Regions from separate parts of the Cellulomonas dongxiuzhuiae genome, predicted to be linked through region 2. Evidence: predicted binding sites of a transcription regulator. Region 2 holds the regulator's gene; the other holds the start of a gene.

Region 1 (3,406 bases), 1.8 Mb from region 2:
GGCGGGCGAGGACCTGCGCGCGACGGCCGAGCTGGTGGCCACGACGGTCGGTGTCACCACCGTCGAGGTGAATCCCGCGCAGGCCGGCCCCGGCATCACGGTGCTCCTCGTCACCGACCCGGACGCCTGAGGCCGAGCCCCACCCGGGGGGCCGCGGAGGGCCTGCGGAGGGTCCGGCCGACCCTGGTCGCGGGAGCGCGTCGCCACTAGGCTCCACGCACCGGGGCGACGGTGGAGCGGCCCGGTCCACCGCACCTCGAGGAGCACCGGATGGCCCAGGGCACGGTCAAGTGGTTCAACGCGGAGAAGGGCTTCGGCTTCATCACCCCCGTGGGTGGCAGCCAGGACCTCTTCGTGCACTTCAGCGCGATCCAGGCGGACGGCTACCGCACCCTCGAGGAGGGTCAGGCCGTCGAGTTCGAGGTCGGGCAGGGCACCAAGGGGCCCCAGGCCGAGCAGGTCCGACCCGTCTGACGTCCACCGGCGCGCCCGTCGCGTCCGCGACGCGACGGGCGCGTGGCGCAGGCGCGTGACGCGGCTCAGGTGTCGCGGGTGCCCAGCGCGTCGATCGCGAGGAGCACGCACGCCGCGCTCCAGCCCAGCGGTGCCACCGCGGCGGGCGTGCCGTCCGCCAGGAGCTTCTCCGGGATCGCCCCCGACGACGTGCGGTGCCGGTCGACCACGCCCAGCCAGTGCTCCGCACGGTCCACCTGCCCCTGCTCCGCGGCCACCCACGCGTACAGCGTCGTCTGCGGCGTCCACGACACGCCGTCACGCCGCCAGCCGCCCCCGGGGGCCAGGCCGTCCGCGGGCCGCAGCATCGACGGCACGGACGCCCGCCACGCGGCGTGCGCGCCGGGGGCCGGCTCGGTCCAGAACGGGGGCAGCACGAAGGCGCTCGCGGCGTCGGGCACCGTGCGGGTGGCGTACCGGCCGTACCCCTGGGGGGCGAACGCGTCGACGACGGACCGGCGCGCCGCCACCGCGCCCGCTGCCGCCGCGGCCGCCGGACCGGGCCGCCCGGCGGTGTCCAGCACGACCACCGCCTGCTCCAGCCCCGCGACGAGCGGCGCGGCGGTCCCCAGCGTGACCTCGCGCTCGGGCACCTCCCAGTAGTCCGGCGACGCCGGCGGCAGGCCCCCGGCGACCAGGGACAGGGCGCGGACCGCCGACCGCTCCACGAGCGGGGCGAGCCGCCGCGCGACGGCAGCGCGGTCCGCGTCGTCGACCTCGGCCAGGACGAGGCCCGCCGCCCACATCGCCCAGCCCGTGCCGTCGGTCTGCACGCCGCGGGCGTCCGGCGGGCCGGACCCGTCCGTGAGGTAGCGCGCCTGGAACGACCCGTCGGGGGACTGGACGCGCGCGAGGAAGTCGAGCACCGCGAGGGCGTCGTCGACGTGACCGGTGCGGGCCAGCGCGACGGCCACGAACGCGGAGTCCCGGGGCCACACGTAGCGCCACATCGACGACCAGCCCGCGACGACGACCCCGTCCGCGACGGTCAGCGAGTGCAGGTCGAGCAGTGCGGCGCGCGCGAGCGCCTCGTGGGGCCCGCCCGCGCCCGGGACCTGCCCGGCGGCGAGCCACTCCTGCTGCTCGGCGGCAGCGGCAGCAGCGGCGCGGGGCCCCACGACGACGGTCGTGGTGGGCGTCGCGCCGACCGCGGACGCCAGCACGGCAGCCGCCGGGTCCGCGACGCGCGTGCCCGGCAGGTAGACCGCGAGGGCGTCGGAGGGGACACCGGCACGGGCGCCGTCCGGCAGCACGGACACGGCCTGCTGGTACAGGGGGATGTGCGCGTGGGTCCCGGTGTCCACGCTGCCCACGCCTCTGCCCACGCCCCCGACCGCCCCGGCGCCGACCGCGAGGGCCGCCCCGGGCTTCCCGGCCGCCTCGCCGCGGGGTGCCGTGGTCCCCGCGACGGCGAGCAGCAGGGCGGCTCCCAGCACGAGGACCGCGCGGGCGCGGGTGCGCCGAGCGCGGCTCACGACGACGGCGTCGGACACACCGAGCACCTTAGGGCTTCGCGCAGGGCGGACGTCCAGGACGCGTCCGCTGCTTGCACTCGAGGGGGTCGAGTGCTAACCATTGACTTAGCACTCTCCGGTGGAGAGTGACAGAACACCCGGCCGTCAGGTGAGGGTCGTCGCGAGCGGGACGTGAGCGCGCGCGGCGGTCCGTCCGTCGCGGGCACCGACCGGCCACCCACGAACTGGAAGAAGGATCACAGCCCCATGGCCAAGATCATCGCCTTCGACGAGGAGGCCCGACGGAGCATGGAGCGTGGGCTCAACGTCCTCGCCGACACCGTCAAGGTCACACTCGGCCCGAAGGGCCGCAACGTCGTGCTCGACAAGAAGTGGGGCGCGCCGACGATCACCAACGACGGCGTCTCCATCGCCAAGGAGATCGACCTCGAGGAGCCCTTCGAGCGCATCGGCGCCGAGCTCGTCAAGGAGGTCGCCAAGAAGACGGACGACGTCGCCGGTGACGGCACGACGACCGCCACCGTCCTGGCCCAGGCGCTCGTGCGCGAGGGTCTGCGCAACGTCGCCGCCGGCGCCAACCCGATCGCCCTGAAGAAGGGCATCGAGAAGGCCGTCGAGGCTGTCACGACGCAGCTCCTGGCCCAGGCCAAGGAGATCGAGACCAAGGAGGAGATCGCCGCCACGGCCGCCATCTCCGCCGGTGACCCCGCGATCGGCGAGCTCATCGCCGAGGCCCTCGACAAGGTGGGCAAGGAGGGCGTCATCACCGTCGAGGAGTCGAGCGCCCTGGGCCTCGAGCTCGAGCTCACCGAGGGCATGCGCTTCGACAAGGGCTTCCTGTCGGCGTACTTCGTGACGGACCCCGAGCGTCAGGAGGCCGTCCTGGAGGACGCGTACGTCCTGCTCGTCGAGTCCAAGGTCTCGAACGTCAAGGACCTGCTGCCGCTGCTGGAGAAGGTCATCCAGGCCGGCAAGCCGCTGCTCATCGTGGCCGAGGACGTCGAGTCCGAGGCGCTGGCGACGCTCGTCGTCAACCGCATCCGCGGCATCTTCAAGTCCATCGCCGTCAAGGCGCCGGGCTTCGGCGACCGCCGCAAGGCGATGCTGCAGGACATGGCCGTCCTCACCGGTGGCCAGGTCGTCTCCGAGACCGTCGGTCTGAAGCTGGACCAGGTCGGCCTCGAGGTCCTCGGCACGGCGCGCAAGGTCGTCGTCACCAAGGACGAGACCACCATCGTCGAGGGTGGCGGCGAGGCCGGGCAGATCGCCGGTCGCGTCAACCAGATCCGTGCCGAGATCGAGAACTCGGACTCGGACTACGACCGCGAGAAGCTCCAGGAGCGCCTCGCGAAGCTCGCCGGTGGCGTCGCCGTCATCAAGGCGGGCGCGGCCACCGAGGTCGAGCTCAAGGAGCGCAA
Region 2 (3,406 bases):
CGCACGCGCCCGACGAGACGGACGCCGGCGCAGTCCACCACGTCGACGCGCTCACCTGCACCCCGCCGCTGGACGACGCCCGCGTGCCGGCCCTCGGTGCCGTCGAGCAGGTACTCCCCGCCGGCTCGCACGCCGTCGAGCATGCCCGGCTCGACCACGAAGACCGGGGCGCTCACCGGCCGCTGAGCTTGTCGCGCAGCTTCGCGAACATCCCGGGGTTCGCCGCCGCGAGACGCGCCTCGGGGCGCTCCTCGCCGCGCAGCACCGCCAGGCGGCGCAGCAGGTCGGCCTGCTCGTCGTCAGCGGGTGAGGGCACCTGGACCTCGACGTGCACGTGCAGGTCACCGCGTCCGCCGACGTGCAGGTGACCGACGCCGAGCCCGCGCAGCGTGAGGATCTGCCCCGGCTGCGTGCCCGGGCGCAGGTCGACCTCCTGGGGCCCGTCGAGCGTCTCCATCGTCACGACCGTGCCCAGCGCGGCCGCCGTCATGGGCACCTGGAGCGTCGCGTGCAGGTCGTCCCCGCGCCGGACGAACGTCTCGTGCTTGCGCTCGCGCACCTCGAGGTAGACGTCCCCGGGCGGACCGCCCGCTGGACCGACCTCGCCCTGCCCGGTCATCTTGATGCGCGTCCCGGTGTCCACGCCCGCCGGGACGTCCACCGACAGCGTGCGCCGCGAGCGCACGCGTCCCTCGCCCGCGCACTCGGTGCACGGCTCGGGGATCACGGTGCCGAACCCGTGGCAGGCGGCGCACGGCTGCGTCGTCATGACCTGCCCGAGGAACGAGCGCGCGACGCGCTGCACGGACCCGCGCCCGCCGCACACCTCGCAGGTGCGCGGCGACGTGCCGGGACGGCAGCACGTGCCACCGCAGGTGGGGCACAGCACGGCGGTGTCGACCTGCACCTCGCGGTGGACGCCGAACGCGGCCTCGGCGAGGTCGAGGTCGAGACGCACGAGCGCGTCCTGCCCGCGCCGGGCGCGCGGCACGGGTCCGCGCGGAGCACCGCCGCCGGCCGCACCGAAGAAGGTCTCGAAGATGTCCTGGAAGCCGAAGCCGCCGCCCATGCCGCCGCCGGGCGACGAGGGGTCGGCACCCATGTCGTACGCGCGGCGCTTCTCGGGGTTGCCGAGCACGTCGTAGGCGCGCGACACGTCCTTGAACCGGTCCTCCGTCCCGGGCTCGGTGCCCGAGACGTCGGGGTGCAGCTCGCGCGCCAGGCGGCGGTAGGCCTTCTTGATCTGCTCCGGCGTCGCGTCCCGCGGGACACCGAGGATCTCGTAGTAGTCGGTCACGTGGCGTGCTGCTCGCTTCCTGCTCGTGCGCGGAGGGACCCGGCCCGCGTGCGGCGCACCGAGGGGCGCGGACGCGTGGCGCGCGGGTCAGCCCGCGAGGATCCGGGTGAGGTACCGGGCGACGGCTCGGACCGCCGCCATGGTCTGGGGGTAGTCCATCCGCAGGGGGCCGACCGACCCCAGGACGGCGACGGACGAGCCGTCACCGCCGTAGCCGCTGGTGACGATGCTCGTCTCGGCGAGGCCCTCGAGCTGCGTCTCCCGGCCGATGCGCACCGCGACGCCTGCCGAGTCCTCGGCCATCTCGGACAGCAGGCGCAGCAGGACGACCTGCTCCTCGAGCGCCTCCAGCACGGGACCGATCGTGTGCGGGAAGTCCGCACCGGCGCTGCGGGCCAGGTGCGAGGCGCCCGCGACGATCACGCGCTCCTCGCGCTCCTGCGCCACGGTCTCGGCCACGACCGCCACGACCGCGCGGACGAGGTCGGCACCGTCCGGCTCGAACTCCCCCGCCAGTGCGTCGAGCGCCGTGTCGAGGTCCGCGAGCCGCAGGCCTGCCGCCACGACGTTGAGGCGCAGACGCAGGCGCGCGACGACGCTCTCGTCGAGGTCCGCGGTCAGCTCGACCGTGCGCTGCTCGACGCGGCCCGTCGTGGTGATGATGACGACGAGGAGGTGGCGCGCACCCACGGGGACCAGCTCGACGTGCCGCAGAGCGGAGCGCCGCAGCGACGGGTACTGCACGACCGCCACCTGGTGGGTCAGCTGGGCGATCAGCCGCACGGCGCGGTCCATCACGTCGTCGAGGTCGACGGCCTCCTCGAGCAGCGTGCCGATGGCGCGCTTCTCGGCCGCCGACAGCGCCCGCACGCCCGAGAGCCGGTCGACGAACTCGCGGTAGCCCAGCTCGGTCGGCACCCGCCCGGCGGAGGTGTGCGGCTGGACGATGAGACCGGCCTCCTCGAGGGCGGCCATGTCGTTGCGGATCGTCGCGGGCGAGACGCCGAGCGCGTGCCGCTCGGCAAGGGCCCGCGACCCGACGGGCTCGCGGGTCGCGACGTAGTCCTCGACGATCGCGCGCAAGACGTCCAGCCGACGGTCCTCGCTCATGTCGCTCCCTCCGTCCCCCGGGGTCCACACCGTACGTGCGACCACCTCGTGCGGTCGCCTCCCGGCCGGCCGAGGTAGCACTCGGACGGACCGAGTGCCAATTCTACGCGGTCCGGCCGGTGGATCCGCGGCCGCACCGCGCGTCGCCACGACGGCCACGCGGCACGGCTCCTACAGTGCCCGCGTGACCGACGACCGATACGGCTCCGACGTGCTCGCGGGCGCCGGCGCCACGTCCCGTGCCGCCCACCACCGCGCCCCGCGCACGTCGCGCGAGCAGCCCGCCGAGCGCGGGCTGGTCGTCGAGGACGTCGAGACGGGCTGGGTCGGTGCGGTGGTCCGGGTCGAGAAGTCGGGTGGGCTGCACGTCGTCGTGCTGGAGGACCGCCGCGGCCGGACCCGCACGTTCCGGCTCGGGCCGGGGTTCTGGGTCGAGGGTGAGCCCGTCGTCCTGACGGCCCCCGTGACGACCAGGGCGCCGGTGCGCCCGACGCGCACCGCGTCGGGCTCGGTGGCGGTGCCCGACGCGCCCGCGCGCGTGGCGCGCGGCTCGCGCATCTGGGTGGAGGGCAAGCACGACGCCGAGCTCGTCGAGAAGGTGTGGGGCGACGACCTGCGCGTCGAGGGCGTCGTCGTCGAGCTGCTCGACGGGGTCGACAACCTGGCCGACGCGCTGCGCGACTTCGGTCCGACGGCCGACCGGCGGGTGGGCGTCCTCGTCGACCACCTCGTGCCCGGCTCCAAGGAGAGCAGGCTCGCGGCCGACGCGCTGCGCACCGTGCGCGCGGGCACCGTCCGCGTCCTCGGCCACCCCTACGTCGACGTCTGGCAGGCCGTCCGACCCGAGCGCATCGGCCTGGAGGCGTGGCCCACGATCGAGCGCGGCACCGAGTGGAAGCGCGGGATCCTGCGCGAGCTCGGGTGGCCGGCCGCGGAGCAGGCGGACGTCGCGCGGGCGTGGCAGCGCATCCTGCGGTCCGTGCGGTCCTACGCCGACCT

Evidence for each region. Region 2 encodes HrcA, which represses chaperone genes, less so after heat shock. Its sites were predicted from a motif close to TTNGCACTCGNNNNNNNCGAGTGCNAA; they were not measured.
Region 1: a site for HrcA is predicted at 2,059-2,085, ahead of groL (chaperonin GroEL). Genes of this name have one in related genera too.

What each region holds. Positions count from the first base shown of each region.
Region 1 covers NZ_CP076023.1:742,593-745,998, forward strand. Annotated here, with positions in the region: gene KKR89_RS03440 (LytR C-terminal domain-containing protein) at 1-130, shown strand, start outside; gene KKR89_RS03445 (cold-shock protein) at 271-474, shown strand; gene KKR89_RS03450 (glycoside hydrolase family 15) at 540-2,006, opposite strand; gene groL (chaperonin GroEL) at 2,235-3,406, shown strand, end outside.
Region 2 covers NZ_CP076023.1:2,499,651-2,503,056, forward strand. Annotated here, with positions in the region: gene KKR89_RS11180 (16S rRNA (uracil(1498)-N(3))-methyltransferase) at 1-176, opposite strand, end outside; gene dnaJ (molecular chaperone DnaJ) at 173-1,297, opposite strand; gene hrcA (heat-inducible transcriptional repressor HrcA) at 1,385-2,407, opposite strand; gene KKR89_RS11195 (DUF3097 domain-containing protein) at 2,592-3,406, shown strand, end outside.